Regions from separate parts of the Kushneria sp. AK178 genome, predicted to be linked through region 1. Evidence: predicted binding sites of a transcription regulator. Region 1 holds the regulator's gene; the other holds the start of a gene.
The links. Region 1 encodes sigma-54, which starts transcription at its own class of promoters, with help from an activator protein. Its sites were predicted from a motif close to TGGCACNNNNNTTGCTNT; they were not measured.
Positions count from the first base shown of each region.

Region 2: a site for sigma-54 is predicted at 3,475-3,492, ahead of M1D97_RS01935 (NCS1 family nucleobase:cation symporter-1). Genes of this name have one in related genera too.

Region 1 covers NZ_CP096381.1:2,175,246-2,186,790, forward strand. Annotated here, with positions in the region: gene M1D97_RS09885 (KdsC family phosphatase) at 1-213, shown strand, start outside; gene lptC (LPS export ABC transporter periplasmic protein LptC) at 245-835, shown strand; gene lptA (lipopolysaccharide transport periplasmic protein LptA) at 877-1,431, shown strand; gene lptB (LPS export ABC transporter ATP-binding protein) at 1,431-2,156, shown strand; gene M1D97_RS09905 (RNA polymerase factor sigma-54) at 2,276-3,688, shown strand; gene hpf (ribosome hibernation-promoting factor, HPF/YfiA family) at 3,853-4,164, shown strand; gene M1D97_RS09915 (PTS sugar transporter subunit IIA) at 4,168-4,641, shown strand; gene rapZ (RNase adapter RapZ) at 4,653-5,549, shown strand; gene M1D97_RS09925 (HPr family phosphocarrier protein) at 5,536-5,805, shown strand; gene mgtE (magnesium transporter) at 5,894-7,246, shown strand; gene pmbA (metalloprotease PmbA) at 7,292-8,629, opposite strand; gene yjgA (ribosome biogenesis factor YjgA) at 8,751-9,284, shown strand; gene tldD (metalloprotease TldD) at 9,301-10,770, opposite strand; gene M1D97_RS09950 (YhdP family phospholipid transporter) at 10,770-11,545, opposite strand, start outside.
Region 2 covers NZ_CP096381.1:421,709-428,151, forward strand. Annotated here, with positions in the region: gene M1D97_RS01915 (ATP-grasp domain-containing protein) at 1-462, opposite strand, end outside; gene puuE (allantoinase PuuE) at 719-1,657, opposite strand; gene M1D97_RS01925 (aspartate/glutamate racemase family protein) at 1,654-2,409, opposite strand; gene M1D97_RS01930 (GntR family transcriptional regulator) at 2,406-3,128, opposite strand; gene M1D97_RS01935 (NCS1 family nucleobase:cation symporter-1) at 3,577-5,037, shown strand; gene M1D97_RS01940 (MFS transporter) at 5,240-6,443, shown strand, end outside.

The sequences.
Region 1 (11,545 bases):
TGCTACTGCGGGGACGATCTTCCCGACCTCGGTGCCATCATGTATGCGGGGCTTGGCGTGACGGTGGCCGACGCGCCGGACTATATTCGTCAGCGCGCCGACATGGTAACCCGGGCATCCGGCGGCCATGGCGCGGTCCGTGAACTCTGCGAATGGCTGCTGAGCGCGCGTGGCGTCCGCCAGGATATCATTAACGCGCATGAGTGGCCCTGAGGCTGCTTCAAAGACCCGACAGGACGTGTATATGGCTTTTCGCGACAGGCTACCGACCGGACAAACCCGGACACGCCTTGGCATTCTGGTGCTGGTACTGGCACTGGGCGGCGTCCTGACGCTGATCGATCAGCGTAACACCCTGATGACGCCCGGCCCGGCACCGGACAGCGACGCGGGCGTGCCCGATTACTATCTTGAGGGCGTCAACTATACCCGCTTCGATGAGCAGGGCCGTGTGGCACAGACCATGGAGAGCCCGCGGGTATCGCATACGCCCGAGGATGACGTCACTCGCGCCGTCACGCCACATTTCACGCTGCTCGGCAGTGATGGCAACCGCTGGACGGCGGATGGCGAGCGCGCCACGCTCGGCCCGGATGCCAACACGTTCGAGCTGGCCGGCAATGCCGTGCTGCGTCAGCCGGCGGACGGGTGGCAACTGGAAACGAATGTGCTGCATTATGATGTTCCGTCGCAACATGCCTGGAGCGATGGCGACGCCGTGTTTACCCGGAACGAGCAGCGCACCCGCGGCGACCGTTTTGACGGCTGGGTCAACGAGGATCGCATGACGCTCGAAGGCAATGTGCAGGGGTTGCACCCGCCCGTTGACCGATAATCGCCGCCTTTTTCAACCATGAATGATGACAAGGATCTCCCATGACGCGCCCTGTGCTGCTGTGTACCTCTGCCCTGCTGCTGGCACTGCTCGGCCAGCAGGCCATGGCCCTGGAAAGCGATCGCCAGAAGCCCATCAATATCGGCGCCGACGAGCTCAACATCGATAACCGCGCCGGCACGGCCGTCTATACCGGCACTGTCGAGGTCGATCAGGGCACCATGAAACTGCGCTCCAGCCGGGTCGAGCTGCAGCGGGCGCAGGGCGGCGGGCTGTCGAGTCTGACCGCCAACGGGGGCAGCGGCGGCCGCGCCTATATCGAACAGCAGCCGGCGCCCAATGACCCGCTCGCCAAGGGCTGGGGCAACACCATCATCTATCACGCTGGAGAGCGGCGGGTCGAGCTGATCGGCAACGCCGAGCTGCATCAAAGCGGGGACACCTTCAACGGCGGCTACGTGGAGTATTTCCTCGACTCCCGTCAGGTCAACGCCCGCGGCAGTCAGAGCGCTCAGGGCAGCAGCACTGGTGACAGCTCGGGCGGCCGCGTTCGCATGCAGCTCACTCCCGAGGATCAACAGGGCAGCAGCAATTAATGAAAACCCTTCACGCAGCCCATCTGGCCAAGAGCTTCAAGGGGCGCCGTGTCGTTCAGGACATCAGCCTGTCGATTCGACAGGGCGAGATCGTGGGACTGCTGGGCCCCAACGGGGCGGGCAAGACCACCTCGTTTTACATGATCGTGGGACTGATCCAGGCCGATGCCGGCCGTGTCGCCATCGACGACCTGGACCTGAGCCGCAGCCCGATGCACAAGCGCGCCCATGCCGGCATCAGCTATCTGCCGCAGGAAGCCTCCATCTTTCGCAAGCTCTCGGTGGCCGACAACATCATGGCCATTCTCGAGACGCGCAAGGACCTTGATCGCCAACAGCGCCGCGACCGTCTCGATCAGCTGCTCGAGGAGTTCAGCATCACCCATATCCGCGACAACATGGGCATGAGCCTTTCCGGCGGCGAGCGCCGGCGTGTCGAGATCGCCCGGGCACTCGCCATCGAGCCGGCCTTCATTCTGCTTGATGAACCCTTTGCCGGTGTGGATCCCATCTCGGTCGGCGAGATCAAGGGCATCATCCGCCAGCTCCGCACCCGCGGCATCGGCGTGTTGATTACCGATCACAACGTGCGTGAAACGCTCGACATCTGCGATAACGCCTATATCGTCGGCAGCGGCCTGATCATTGCCGAAGGCGATGCCAACGCCGTGCTGAACAACCAGCACGTCCGCGATGTCTATCTGGGCCACGAGTTTCGCCTTTGACCTCATCGGCTTACCGACCGATGGCACGGTATTTGCAACATGTAACGCCTTCAGCACTTGCAAGGTCGCCGCGGACTGGATAGCGTGGCATCAAACGTTGGCGACCGGGCGTTATAACCATGATGAAACCCGCCTTACAGCTACGCACTGGCACCCAGCTCACCATGACGCCGCAGCTGCAGCAGGCCATCCACCTGCTGCAGCTGTCCACGCTGGATCTGCAGCAGGAGCTTCAGATGGCGCTGGAGAGCAACCCGCTGCTGGATGTCGAGGAAGAGCAGAGCATCGAACCGCCGGAAACGCCGGCAGACCGGGAGGACTGGGCCGACAGTATCCCCGAGGAGCTGCCGCTGGATGCCCGCTGGGACGATGTGTATACCAACGGCCCCGCGCCGGGCGCCGCGGAAGACGGCTGGAATATCGAGCACAACGCCGTGGCCACCGATCTGGCCTCGCACGTGCGCGAGCAGATCGCGCTGATGGACATGGACGCGCGCGAGCAGCTGATCACCGATACCCTGCTGGACGCACTGGCGCCCAGCGGCTATCTCGGCACGGACCTGGAGGAGCTGGCCGGCGGGCTGCGTCAGCAGGGCCTGAACGATCTCGTCCAGACCGAGATGGAGCACATGCTGGCGCGACTGCAGCAGTGTGACCCCACGGGCGTCTTTGCCCGTGATCTGCGCGAGTGTCTGCTGCTGCAGCTCGATCAGTTACCCGCTGACACGCCCTGGCTTGCCCAGACCCGCCGCATGGTCCGCCAGTTTCTCGAGCCGCTGGGACAGAATGATCGCCGCCTGCTCAAGCGTCGCCTGAACCTCGACGACCAGGCGCTCGATGACGTGATCGCCACCATACGCGCGCTCAATCCGCGTCCCGGCGCGGCCTTTGAAGATGTCGATCAGCATCTTGTGACCCCGGATCTGATCCTGCGACATCACCCCCGCCACGGCTGGCAGGTCGAGCTCAATCAAAACGCCCTGCCGCGGCTTCGTATCCAGCCCGACTATGCCGCCCTGGTGCGCCGCGCCGACAAAAGCGAGGACAACACCTTTCTCAAGCAGCATCTTCAGGAGGCGCGCTGGCTGCTCAAGAGCCTGTCGAGCCGCAATGATACCCTGCTGCGCGTGGGCCAGGAGATCATGACGCGTCAGGCAGACTTTATCGAACACGGGGATGAGGCCCTCAAGCCCATGGTTCTGGCCGATATTGCCCGGGCCGTGGACATGCATGAATCCACCATTTCGCGCGTGACAACCCGCAAATACATTCATACCCCGCGCGGCGTCATGGAGCTCAAGTATTTCTTCTCGAGCCATGTCGGCCAGGAGGGTGATGCTCACGCCAGTACGGCCATTCGCGCCCGGATACGCAAGCTCATTGGTGATGAAACACCGCGACGTCCGCTGTCCGATGCCCGGCTGGTACAGCTGCTGGCCGACAGCGGCATCATGGTGGCCAGACGCACCGTGGCCAAGTATCGCGAGGCGATGGGTATTCCCTCCTCCAGCGAGCGCAAGCGACTGGCCTGAATCACGTGATATGACATGTCCGACAGTCCTGGAACAAATAACGCCACGATTCAGGGTTTGCGCCAACGGGAAAAGCGTTACAATCTGATGGTAGCCGGAGAGGCTTGCAGGTCCGGCAGCCTGGCCAGGCTGTCGGTTATCCGTTTCGATTCAGGGAGCATGCCATGCAGGTAAATATTACCGGGCACCACGTCGAACTGACCGATGCACTGCGCGAGCACGTCAATCAAAAGCTTGCCAAACTGGAACGCCACTATGACAACATCACCAACGTCCAGGTGACCCTGTCTGTCGAAAAGGAGCGCCAGCAGGCTGCGGCCACGCTCCACGCCGCCGGTGCCGAGCTTCACGCCCAGGCCGAGCAGGAAGACCTTTATGTTGCCATCGACGCCTTGACCGAGAAGCTTGATCGTCAGCTGCTCAAGCACAAGGAAAAAACACAGGCCCGCTCCCAGGGCAACGGCAAATACCTGTAACCCATGACACTTGACCAGATACTCCCTTTCGACCGAGTCCTGTTTGATGTGGAAGGCGGCAGTAAAAAGCGTGTGCTGGAATTTTTCAGCGGGTTCATCTCACAAAACATTCCCAGTCTCGACAGTCAGGAAGTCTTTACCCGTCTGATCAGCAGGGAACGTCTGGGGAGCACCGGCGTGGGGAATGGCGTGGCCATTCCCCATGCACGCAACTCGCACTGCCGTCAGCCGCTGGCCGGATTCATGCGTCTTCAGCAGGCCGTGGATTTCGATGCCATCGATGGCGAGCCTGTCGATCTGCTGTTTGTCCTGCTGGTCCCTGAAACCGCCGAGGACACGCACCTGTCTCTGCTGGCACAGATTGCTGAAGTCATGAACGCCGCCGAGACCCGTCACGCCCTGCGTAATGCCCGGGATGCGCAGGAACTTCACGACATCCTGATGCAGGCCATCAGCCAACTTTCCACGCGAGTATAAGCCGCATGGCCATGGAACTTGTTATCGTCAGTGGACGCTCCGGTTCCGGTAAATCCATTGCGCTGCAGGCGCTGGAAGATCAGGGCTTTTACGCCATCGACAATCTTCCGGCGATGCTTCTCTCTGCCCTGGTCGACGAACTTCAGGCCGGCAGTCCACACCGCAATCGGGTCGCGGTCAGCATCGATGCCCGCAACCTGCCCGACGCGCTCGAGCGCTTTCCGGAGCTTCTGGAAGCCCTCTCCACACGCGGCATTCACTGCCGGGTGGTCTATCTGACGGCAGACTCCCGCGTCCTGCTGGAGCGCTATGCCGCCACCCGACGACGTCATCCGCTCACGCGGGAGACCCAGATGACACTGGCCGAGGCGATCGAGGCGGAGCATCAGTTTCTCTCTCCCCTGCGCCATACGGCCGATCTGATCATCGATACCTCCGCTCAGTCGGTGCACGATCTAAGACGCCGTGTGGCCGAGCAGGTGGCGCGTCACGACATCAACGATCTGACGCTGACCTTTGAATCCTTCGGTTTCAAGCGCGGCGTGCCGCTGGATGCCGACATGGTGTTTGACGTGCGCTGTCTGCCCAACCCCTACTGGGATCCGCGCTATCGAACCCAGACCGGGCAGGACGATGACGTGATCGCCTTTCTGGAGGCCCACGATGAAGTCAGGGCGATGTTCGGCGACATCTGTCAGTGGCTGGAACGCTGGCTGCCCTCCTACCTGGCCAGTCATCGCAGCTATCTGACCGTGGCCATTGGCTGTACCGGCGGCCAGCACCGCTCGGTCTATCTGGCCGAGCAGCTTGGCGAGCACTTTGCCGACCAGTTCCCGGCCGTGCGCATTCGCCATCGTGAGCTGACCATCCAGCGCGCTGTCAGCGAGGCGGGTGATGCTTCAGCGTGACCTGACACTGACCAATCGTCGCGGACTGCACGCCCGGGCTGCCACACGGCTGGTGCAGTGCTGTCAGCCCTTTGAGTCGCGTGTCACGGTCTGTCATGGCGAGAGATGTGCCGATGCCGCCAACATCATGTCCCTTCTGATGCTGGCCGCGCCCTGTACCAGCGTGGTCCGGGTTCAGGTCGAAGGCGAGGATGCCGAAGAGGCGCTGGCCGCCATCGTGGCGCTGTTTGATGCGCGCTTTGACGAAGATCAGTAGCCCTTTCGGGCATTCACGAACATTATTCGGCTCTAAACTGGCATACGGCGCCCGAACGGGCTGACACAGGGACAGGGACGTCACGGCAATGAGCAATGAGCAGCAAGGAGGCCAGCCTCGTCTGGAGCGCCTTGAACACGCGCTGGCGCGTCGGGAAATGGATCAGGTACGCCGCCTGCTCCGTCGCGGCCTGCCCCCCGCCGACATCGCCCGGCTGCTGGAGTCCACGCCGCCGCGCGAGCGTGACATTCTCTGGGAACAGGTCGACCATCACGCCAAGGGCGAGATCCTTCAATACCTCAATGATGACATCCAGACCGAATTTTTGACCCGGATGGATGCCTCACAGCTGCTGCTGGCCACCCAGCAGCTCGATAACGACGACGCCGCCGACCTGCTGCAGCGTCTACCCCACACCACGCTGGAAGACATCCTGTCGATGATGACGCCCGACCGCCGGGCGCGCATCGAAATGGTCCTGTCCTATCCCGAGGACACGGCCGGCGGTCTGATGGACACCAATACCATCACGATTCGCCCGGATGTCACCCTGGACGTGGTCCTGCGCTATCTGCGTCGGCACACGCGGCTGCCCGAATCCACGGATAACCTGCTGGTGGTGACGCGTCACAATGAGCTGATCGGTGCCCTGCCCATCAACCGCATTCTGGTCAGCGCTCCGGGCATCAGCGTACGCGAGATCATGGACACCGATGTGGTCACCCTTACGGCACTGATGCATGAAGATGACGTGGCCAGCCTCTTCGAGCGCCGGGACCTGATCTCGGCACCGGTGATCAGCGCCGACAATCGGCTGCTGGGGCGCATCACCATCGATGACGTGGTCGATGTCATTCGCGAAAACTCGGCGCGCACCATGATGAGCATGGCGGGTCTCGAGGATGAGGAGGACACCTTCGCCCCGGTGCTGCGCACCAGTCGCCGACGCGCCGTCTGGCTGGGCATCAATCTGGTGGCGGCCACGATCGTGTCGATCGCCATCGGCTTTTTCGAGGACACCATCCAGCAGATCGCGGCCCTGGCGGTGCTGATGCCGATCGTCTCCAGCATGGGCGGCATCGCCGGTTCGCAGACCCTGACGGTGCTGATTCGCGGCATCGCACTGGGGCATGTGTCAGGGGCCAACGTGCGCTGGCTGGTCGTACGCGAGATCCTGTCCGGCATGATCAACGGCCTGCTCTGGGCCGGGGTCGTGGCCGTCATGGCCGCAGCGCGCTTTCATGACACGACACTCAGCGCCATCATCGCCATGGCCATGATCATCAATCTGCTGGTCGCGGCACTGGCCGGTACCCTGATCCCGGTGGTGCTGAAAAAGCTCTCGATCGACCCGGCCCTGTCAGGCGGCGTGCTTCTGACCACCATCACCGATGTGGTGGGCTTTGTGGCCTTTTTGGGACTGGCGACCGCCCTGTACTGAAACGCCTCCGGGGCATCGCTGCGCCCCGAAGGCCGGTCGCCATTTTTATCCGGCAACCATCATGTCATCGATCAGCCAGCTGCCGGTATGCACGCTGCTGCGCCGGTCGATATCATCGCCCAGTCCGGCCAGATTGCGGAACATGTCGCGCAGGTTGCCGGCAATAGTGAACTCCTCCACCGGTGCCACGATCCGGCCCTTCTCGATAAGAAAGCCGGCCGCCCCGCGGGAGTAGTCCCCCGTCACCGTGTTGACCCCCTGTCCCATCAGCTCGGTCACCATCACGCCGCGCTCGATGCCGCCCAGCAGCTCCTTTTCAGGCGTCAGCGGCGCCTGCAGCCGCACGTTGCGCGCCCCGCCGGCATTGCCGGTGGTGACCAGCCCCAGCCGCCGCGCGCTGTAGCTCGACAGCATCCAGCTCGCCAGCCGCCCCTCCCTGATGAAGTCGTTGTCACGGGTATAGACGCCATCATCGTCATAGGCGCTGCTGGCCAGGGCGCCGTACTCCCGCGGGCGTTCGCCAAGGCTCAGCCACTCGGGAAACAGCGGCGCGCCCATGGCATCACACAGAAAGGAGGCGTCACGGAAAATGGCGCCGCCGGCAATGGCGTTGAGAAAGTGCCCGATCAGCGAGCGCGCCATCGTCGGTGTAAAGAGAACGGGCATTCTGCCGGTATCCATCGTCCGCGCGCCCAGCCGTGCCATGGCCTGCTCCGCCGCTACCCGACCGACGGCCTCCGGCTCGCGCAGGCGGGCGGCATCACAGTTGACGGTATAGTCATGATCACGCTGCATCCCTTCACTGTCGCGGGCGATCATCATGCATGACAGCGCATGATGGCTGGCGCGCGTCACGCCCATGAAACCGTGGCTGTTGCCATAGACGCTGACGCCCTCGCTGGTGGTCAGCGAAGCACCATCGCTGCTGTCGATGCCCGCCACCGCCAGGCCGCCCTGCTCGCAACGTCTGGCCAGTTCGATGCCTTCGTCGGGCTCGAGTGCCCAGGGGTGATGGACGCCCATATCCGGCAGCTCGCGGGCCAGAAGTGCCGGGTCGGCAAGTCCCGCGGCCGGATCCTCGGCGGTATAGCGGGCAATGTCGAGCGCGCGCGTGACGGCGTCCATCAGCGAGGCACGGGTGGCATCACTGCTGGAGACGCTGGCGCGACGCTGCCCCAGATACAGCGTCACGCCAATGCCCTGATCACGCGCCATCTCCAGCGTTTCGACGCTGCCCCGGCGGACGTTGATCTCCATGCCCTGCTGGACGCTGGCGCCGATTTCACAGGCGTTTGCGCCGGCGTTGCGGGCGTGTTCCAGCGCCTGCGCCACGGCCGTCTCCAGCGCCCCTTGTTGCTCATCAATATCGAATGTGCTCGCCATGGCGCTCTCCTGTCTGCCCTGGAGGGGGAACGAGCCTGATATACTCTCCCACCCTATTCATTTGTTCTTCGCTCGCCGGAGTCCCTGCATGTCACCACGAAAGAAAGCCCGCACGCCCTCCATGGAGGAGACGCCTGCCGGGACCGACAGTCCGCATGACGCGTTTCATCATGACAACGGCCGTCCCAACAAGACCCGCCTGAAACAGGAAGCGCAGGATCTCAAGGAACTGGGCGAACAGATCATCGCCATGTCCGCCGCCGAGCGCGCGCGCCTGCCGCTGTCCGATGACCTGCTGGATGCCATCGAGGAGACCCGACGCATCACCTCGCGGGAAGCCCGTCGCCGCCACATGCAGTATGTCGGCAAGATCATGCGCCGTGAACAGCTTGACGAGATCCGCGCCGAATTCGATCTCATGGCCCGCGAAAAGCGCCAGCGCGAACTCGGCTTTCACCACCTTGAGCAGTGGCGCGATCGCCTGATCGACGGCGATCAGGACACCATCACGGCCTTTATCGACGAATATCCGGACGTGGACCGCCAGGCGCTGGGTCAGCTGGTACGCAACGCCCGCGCCGAGCGCGCCGCCGACAAGCCGCCGGCCAGTGCCCGCAAGCTCTTTCGCCTGATCCGGGATACCGCCGGACTCTAGCCCCCCGACCCTGCCGTTAGCCCTGACTGTTGGTACCGCCGATCGTCATGGCATCCAGTTTCAGCGTGGGCTGTCCGACGCCGACCGGCACGGACTGCCCGTTCTTGCCGCAGATGCCCACGCCGCTGTCCAGCGCCAGATCATTGCCGATCATCGAGATCCGCCCCATGGATTCCGGGCCGTTGCCGATCAGGGTGGCGCCACGCACCGGGGTGGTAATCCGGCCGTTTTCGATCAGATACGCCTCGCTGGCCGAGAAGACAAAGCGCCCCGAGGTAATGTCCACCTGCCCGCCGCCAAAGCTTGCGGCATAAATGCCATGATCCACCGAGGCGATGATCTCTTCCGGGTCATGGTCGCCCGGCAGCATGTAGGTATTGGTCATGCGCGGCATGGGCAGATGCGCGTAGGATTCGCGTCGGCCGTTGCCGGTCGGCGCCATGCCCATCAGCCGCGCGTTGAGCCGGTCCTGCATGTAACCGGTCAGGATGCCGTCTTCGATCAGCGGCGTGTACTGGCCGGGCGTGCCCTCATCATCCACGCTCAGCGACCCCCGACCGCTGTCGCAGGTTGCGTCGTCCACCACGGTGACCCCCCGTGCCGCCACCTGCTCGCCGATCCGCCCGCTGAACGCCGAACTGCCGTGGCGATTGAAATCGCCCTCCAGGCCGTGCCCGACCGCCTCGTGCAGCAGTACGCCCGGCCAGCCGTTGCCCAGCACCACCGGCAGCTGCCCGGCCGGGGCATCCACCGCCTCCAGGTTGACCAGCGCCTGACGCACGGCTTCTCTGGCATACTGCTCGGCCACGTCATCGCACACGAACTGCGTCAGCGAAAAACGACCGCCGCCGCCGGCGCTGCCGCGTTCACGGCGTCCGTCGCGTACGGCAATGACCGAGACGTTAAAGCGCACCAGCGGGCGCAGATCCAGCGCCTGAGTGCCGTCACTGTTTTGCACCATGACGACATCATAAGAGGCGCTCAGGGAGACGCTGACCCGGGCCACGGCCGGATCCGCCGCCCGCGCCACCCGATCGGCGTGCTGGAGCATGGTCACCTTGTCCTCGGCCCCCAGCGAGTCGAGCGGGTTGTCACTGCCGTAGCAGGGCACCACCGACACCGGGGCACCGACCGCGACCGGCGGCGTACGCGCTCCGGCGCGCACGATCAGCGATGCCGTATGCGCCGTACTGGCGATGGCTTCGCGACTCAGCTGATTGGAGTAGGCAAAGCCGGTCTGCTCCAGGTGCTGCGCCCGGATACCCAGACCGCTGTCGATGCTGTAGCCGGCTTCCTTGACCTCACCATCCTCCAGCGCCCAGGACTCGCGCCAGCTGCGCTGCAAAAAGATATCGGCAAAGTCGACGCCGGGGCCCATGGCGCTCTCGAGGCCCTGATAGAGCGCGGCATCGTCGAGCCCGTGCGCCTCGAGCAGCAGGGCGCGGGCATGCTCCAGGCGCGTGTCCGAAAGGGATGGCGTTGTCATCAGCGCGTATGCTCCAGCTTGACCTGTGGCGACGCCCAGGGGCCCGCCACGTGATAATGAACCTGCGATACCCGGTCGAACCAGGGCTCGAACAGCCAGTGTAATAGATAGAGTACGCCACCCACCTGGGGGGCGCCCACCAGCACCGCAGCCAGCGGCAGATTCTGGGATACCGGCACGGTCACGCCCAGATGGGCATCCAGCGTATTTTCCGGGATATCGACCTGCCCCCGCACGGAAAAACGGGTGGCGGCGCCATCAAAGCGCACGGGCTCCACCGTGCGCACCACGCCGTCGTGCAGCGTCGTACGCGCCTTGACCGACTTGAAGCCGATGCCGGAGCGGGTCACGTCCGAGAAATTGAGCTGGAGGCGCCGAATCAGGTTGTCCAGATTCAGCAGCGAGACGAGATTGGCCCAGCGCGACTGCACAAAGGTCAAGCGTCCGCTGCCCAGATCAGCATTGACACTGCCGTTGACGCTTTCGACATCGAACTGCCAGGGCGCTCCCGGCCAGGCCAGCTTCGTCTCGATGGTGCCCTGGTCGGTCTGCAGCACGTTATCGACGCCCAGCGACGCCATGGTCTCCCCCAGATTGCCGGCGCTGGCGTCAAGGCGCAGACGACTGAGGCTTGGCAGGCTGCCCGCCCGCTCCCAGACCAGCTGCCCGTCGGCGTCCAGCTCCCGCATGCGAATCTGCAGCGGCGAGATATCAATACGCTCGTCATTCGAATGCCAGCGCCCCGAGACGCTGCCGAGCATGTTGCCGTCAAGAC
Region 2 (6,443 bases), 1.7 Mb from region 1:
TGAGCCGGATGACTTGATCGGCTTGATGAAAAAGGGGAAGTAGAGCCCCGCCTGACCGATGACCGACAGGGCGTCGTCATCGAAGGGGTCGAAGGCGGTAAAGCGCGGGATATAGTTGCCGATGACCTCGCGCTGCACCAGCCGGCTCCAGTACTTGTGCTCGCACTTCAAAAGGCTCTCGAGGCTGGTCGTGCGGGTGCCGAAGCGCTGGCACAGCAGCGGCAGCATGGTCGAGACGGGAAAGTCCATGTAGCCGACGATGGCATCGATAGGCCCGTCGAAGGCAGCAAGCGTGGCGCCGGCGCGCTCGACCATCGCCTCGATGGGAAAGATTTCGGTGTCGTACACCTCGGCAGGCTCGATGACCCCGAGGAAGTTATAGCGCTCGGCACCTCTCAGCCTACTTAATCGCGCGCGATTGAAATCGTTAAGGCCTACCACGAAGATATTCTGCGTGTTCATGTTGTTATCCCTCTGCTTGCCGTGACGGAGCGGGTGCAGCGGCTTCCAAGGTTGCCTGCTACTCAAGCGTAGCGCGCTTCTGCCGTCAGCGGCGCTTTTTGGACCATTGACGCATCCTGAGGGGCGTGACAAGTGCGGGATACGACGGCGCGGCGGTCGGCAGTTCGAGCGGTGCGGGCGTTAGTGGTGTCGGCCAGACCGGCAGGCGGGGCGAACGTGACACGGGGCGACCCGGGCGGGCCGCCCCTGCCGGGCGTTACTGCCCCGGGGCGTGATGCGTGTGCCAGTGGCGGGCAATGTCCACGCGGCGGGTGACCCACACCCGATCGTGCGCCTCGATGTGATCGAGAAAGCGCTGCAGGGCCCGGAAGCGCCCGGGCCGGCCGATCAGACGGCAGTGCAGGCCGATCGAAAGCATCTTGGGGGACTCGGCGCCTTCCTCATAGAGCACGTCAAAGGCGTCCTTCAGATAGTTGAAGAACGGATCGCCGTAGTTGAACCCGCCCGGGGAGGCGAAGCGCATGTCGTTGGTGTCGAGCGTATAGGGCACCACCAGGTGATCGCGCGATTCGCCCTCGGCGTTGTCGACCTGGGTCCAGAAGGGCAGATCATCGCCGTAGTAGTCCGAATCGTAGAGAAAGTGCTCGTGCTCGCCCACCAGTGCCCGCGTATTGGGGCTGTCGCGGCCGGTGTACCAGCCCGGCGGCAGCTCGCCGGTCAGCTTCTGGTGCAGTTCAATTGCCTGCACCATCATGGTGCGCTCCTGCTCGATGCTCATGTCCTGATAGTGAATCCAGCGCAGCGCGTGGCAGGCGATCTCGTGGCCGGCCTCCTGAAAGGCGCTGACCACTTCCGGATAGCGCGCCATCGCCATGGTCACGCCAAAGACCGTCAGCGGCAGATTGCGGCGCTCGAACTCGCGCAGGATGCGCCAGACCCCGGCGCGCGAGCCGTACTCGTAGAGCGACTCCAGGCTCATGTGGCGGTCGGGGTAGGGGGCGGCGCCGATGATGTCGGAAAGAAACGTTTCGCTGTGGGCATCGCCGTGGAGCACGCTGTTCTCGCCGCCCTCCTCGTAGTTGAGCACGAACTGCACCGCGACCCGGGCACCGCCCGGCCATTTCGGGTCCGGCGGATTGGCGCCGTAGCCGCGCAGATCGCGGGGATAGTGATCGAGATAAAGATTGTGTCTCATGAGGTGCTCCGGCCGAGATGTTCAAAGGCGCCGTGAATGGGCTTGGCAATGGGGGCGGCGCGGTCGCCCTTTTTGGAGACCGGATAGCCGGTGGCGCTGGCCGCTTCCAGCAGGGCCACACCGGCGGTGACGCCGTCGATGATCGGTACGCCGAGCGTCTCGCCCAGCCGCTCGGCCAGCTCGCTCATGCCGGCGCAGCCCAGCAGAATGGCGTCGCTGTCATCCGCCTCGAGCGCGTCCCGGCAGGCGGCCAGCAGCGTGTCGTACACGCTGTCATCCTCGGATTCAAACGCCGCCACCGGCAGCTCGCAGGCGTTCAGGCCGGCGCACTGCTCGCGCTTGCCGTACTCATGCAAAAGCCGCTCGGCGATCGGCAGGGTGCGCGCCAGCGTGGTCACGATCGAAAAACGCCGCGCCACCATGGTGGCCATCTGCATGCCGGCTTCGGCCACGCCCATGACGGGTACGGAAGCCACCTCGCGGGCGGCGGCCAGGCCCGGGTCGCCGAAGCAGGCGATCAGGTAGCCATCGACGGGCGTGTCGCCGTTTTCGGTCTCGACGATGTGCTCGAGCATGCCGGGCACGGCGATGGCCTCGTCAAAGTGGCCCTCGAGACTGGCCGGCCCGTGGCGCGAGGTCAGCATCAGGATATCGCCGCGCGACACGCGGCGAGCACTGGTGGCAATGCCCTCGCTCATGGCGGTGCTGGTGTTGGGATTGATGACGCAGATGGTCGGGGATCGAGAGGTCATGAGGCACTCGGCTCGCGGTGGTGGCCAAAAAGGTGTTCGAAGTCGGGCAGGGCGTCGCCGCTGGCGGTGAAATCAAGGCTGGCCTCGATATCGCTGAGATGCTGGTGCATCCACGCCTGGGCGGGGGCGAGTTCGCCCGCCGCCAGCAGCTCGATCAGGCCCTGGTGTTCGCCGGGGCAGCCGGCCCGGCCGCGCCCGTAGACGGCGATGATCAGGGAGGTGCGCGACATCAGCTGGGAGAGCGCATCCGACAGCGAGGCGTTGCCGGCAATCGCCATCAGTCGGGCATGAAACCGCGCCGACAGGCGGATCGCCGCTTCACGGCTGGCGTGGCGCTCCTGCTCGGCAAGCTGTGTCAGGGCCTCGAGGTCTGTCGGCGTGAGGTGCGTCATGACCTCGGCCAGCAGCGCGCCCTCGAGCAGGCGCCGTGCCCGGAAGACATCGCGCGCCTCGTCGGGCGTGGGGCTGGTGATCCGGGCGCCGCGATGGCTGCGCAGCGTGACCAGCTGCTCCAGCGCCAGACGCTGCAGCACACGGCGGATCATGGTACGGCTGACGCCAAAGGCACCGGCCAGCGCATCCTCCGGCAGCCGCGCGCCCGGTGAGAGGCGATGCTCCACGATGGCCTCCCACAGCGCCTGATAGATCGCGTCGTCGCTGCGCGTGTCACGTCCGGTCATGATGCCGGCCAACAGGTGAAACTGACGAGTGTCGTTCATGAGGCTCCTGTCATGCTTGTCCTGTCGAATGACTGCCCTGGGAGATTGTATACAAGCATGTTTCGTGCCAGTGCCTTCTGCGGCGGTTTGCCGCGCGCCTGCCACGGTGCAGGACGCTATCAGAACTTTCCGGCAGGTGCATTTTGTATACGATAAAGCCTCTCTTTGGTGCGCATAAGGCGCATGAAGCACTCTTTTGGTGCATCAAAAGAGCGGCGTTTCGACCATGGTCGCCATGCCGCGTGGTATCCCGGGAAGCCGGCGGTCTGCCCCGGGTGCCAAAAAATGGCGTCACAACAGGGGGTTGTGACCGGAACACAAATTTTTAATGTCACCGGCGTCAATCTGGCATGGAGATTGTATACGACGTGACGTGACAGACAGTGTCGGCCACCCGGCCATCGCAGGGCTGCCATCGGCAGCGCAACGATCCTTCATGGAGTCGCTCATGAACAACACCAGCCCCCAGGCACCCGAGCCCGCCGCGCCCGACCCGCACCTCTATAACGAGGATCTGGCGCCGGCCCGGCAGAACTGGCGTGCCTACAACATTTTCGCCTTCTGGATGGCCGATATTCACAGCGTTGGTGGCTATGTGCTGGCGGCCAGTCTGTTCGGCCTCGGGCTGATGGGGTGGCAGGTCCTGGTTTCGCTGCTGGTCGGCATCCTCATCGTGCAGTGTTTTGCCAACGCTGTGGCGCGGCCCAGCCAGCGCACCGGCGTGCCCTTTCCGGTGATCTGTCGCATGGCCTTCGGCACGAAGGGCGCCAACGTGCCGGCGGTTATTCGCGGCATCATCGCGGTGGTGTGGTACGGCATCCAGACCTGGCTGGCTTCCAACGCGCTGCTGCTGGTACTGCTGCGCTGGTTTCCGGGGCTCGAGGGCTGGACCGAGGTGAGCTTTCTGGGTCTGTCGGCGCTGGGCTGGCTGTGCTTTGCACTGATGTGGGTGCTGCAGGCGCTGGTGTTCTGGCGCGGCATGGACACCATCCGGCGTTTCAACGACTGGGCCGGGCCGCTGGTCTATGCGGTCATGTTCGCGCTCGCCGGCTGGATCGTCTGGCGCGCCGGGCCCGGCAACATCAGCCTGTCGCTGTCCAGCGAAACCCTGAGTGGCGGCGAGGCGCTGTGGCAGATGGTGGTGGCGGCGGTGCTGGTCGCCGGCTACTTTGCCGGGCCGACGCTCAACTTCGGTGACTTCTCGCGCTACTGCGCCACTGAAAAGGCCGTGCGGCGCGGTAACTTCTGGGGGCTGCCGGTCAACTTCCTGGTGTTTTCCATCATTACCGTGGTGGTGGTGTCCGGTACGCCGCAGGTCTTTGGCGAGATGCTGACCGACCCGATCGAGACCGTGGCGCGTATCGACAGCGTCACCGCTGCCGTGCTGGGCGTGTTTGCCTTTGTGGCCGCCACCATCGGCATCAACATCGTGGCCAACTTCGTCGCACCGGCGTTCGATTTTTCCCACGTCGCTCCCGAGAAGATCAGCTGGCGCATGGGCGGCATGATTGCGGCGGTCGGCTCGATCTTTCTTACGCCGTGGAATCTGTTCAACAATCCCGAGCTGATCCACTACACCGTGGGCGTGCTGGCCGCGCTGATCGGCCCGCTCTACGGCATCATCCTGATGGATTTCTACCGGGTGCGCCGTCAAAGGATCGATCTCGAGGCGCTCTTTTCGTCCGAGCCCGGCAGCACCTATCACTATCAGCGCGGCGTCAATCCGGTTGCGCTGCGCTCGCTGATCATGGGCGGGCTGGTGAGCATTCCGATCAGCCTGGCGCCGCTGGGTGATGTCAGCAGCTTTGCTGTCTTCTTCGGCGGCGGCGTGGCGGCACTGGCGCATGGCTGGCAGTCCGGTCTGTGGCGTCGCGGCGGGGCCGGTAGCCCGGTCACGTCACGCTCCTGACTCCGGTTCGTATCCTCGGGGGCATCGGGTGTCGCGCACACCCGGTGCCCCTTTTTCATGCGCCGTCGCCGGGGCGGCGGCGGTCGTCAGCATGGGGAGAAAAGAGCCCTGGCGACCCGAGTGGCCTTTACGACTTTAGCCTTAGACGGTCGATGTCTATACTGCACGGCGTCACAAGGTGCCCACTGTTTCCGAGGTTGTCATGTCACTGCCCCTGATTGCTCTGGCCATTGCCGCGTTCGGCATTGGCACGACCGAATTCGTGATTCTGGGTCTGCTGACCGGGGTGGCCAACGATCTGGGCGTCTCGGTGCCGGCGGCCGGCTACCTGGTGTCGGGCTATGCCATGGGCGTGGTGGTGGGCGCGCCGCTGCTGGCGGTGATCACGTCCAAATGGCCGCGCAAGCCCACGCTGATGATGCTGATGGGCATCTTTATTACAGGCAACGTGCTGTGTGCGCTGGCCCCGGACTATCTCAGTCTGATGGCGGCGCGCGTGGTGACGTCCTTCTCCCACGGGGCCTTTTTCGGTATCGCCTCGGTCACGGCGGCCGGGCTGGCGGTGCCCGAAAAGCGCGGCCAGGCGATTTCGCTGGTGTTTGCCGGGCTGACGCTGGCAAGCGTACTGGGCGTGCCGCTGGGCTCGGCGATCGGCCAGGCGGTCAGCTGGCGCGCCTCCTTCTGGAGCGTGGCGGCCATCGGCGTGGTAGCCATCGTGGCGCTCTGGCAGTGGCTGCCCTCGAGCCTGCCACGCCACGAGGGCGGCATTCTAAGCGAGTTTCGCGTGCTGAAGGAGGGCTCGGTGCTGCTGGCGCTGGGGCTGAGCGTGCTGGCGTCGATCTCGATGTTCACCGTGGTGACCTACATCGAACCGATGCTGTCGGATCTGACCGGGGTCGGCGGGCTGTGGATCACGCTGATCATGGCGATCTACGGGCTGGGGCTGACCGCCGGCAGCATTCTGGGCGGGCGTCTGGGTCATCGCGCCCTGATGCCGGTGCTGATGAAGCTGATGCTGGGCACCGGCGTGATTCTTGTGATCATGTCGTTCACGCTCTTTTCGCTGGTGCCGGCGATGCTGACCATCTTCCTGTGGGCGGCGATCTCCTTTGCCATCATGCCGCTTTTGCAGCTGCTGGTGGTGGATCAGGCCCTTGATGCGCCCAATCTGGCCTCGACGCTCAATCAGAGCGCCTTCAACCTGGGCAACGCCACCGGCGCCAGCGTCGGCGGTGTGGTCATCAGCGCGGGCTTTCCGATGCACACCATTCCGGTGGTCGGAGCGGTCGTGATCGTGGCCAATATCGGTCTGACGATGCTGGCCCGGCGGGTCATGCAGCGCCGCAGCGTCAGGCGTCAGGCCGAGCATGACGCCCGTCATGCAAGCGTCACCGGTGGCGAGGCGT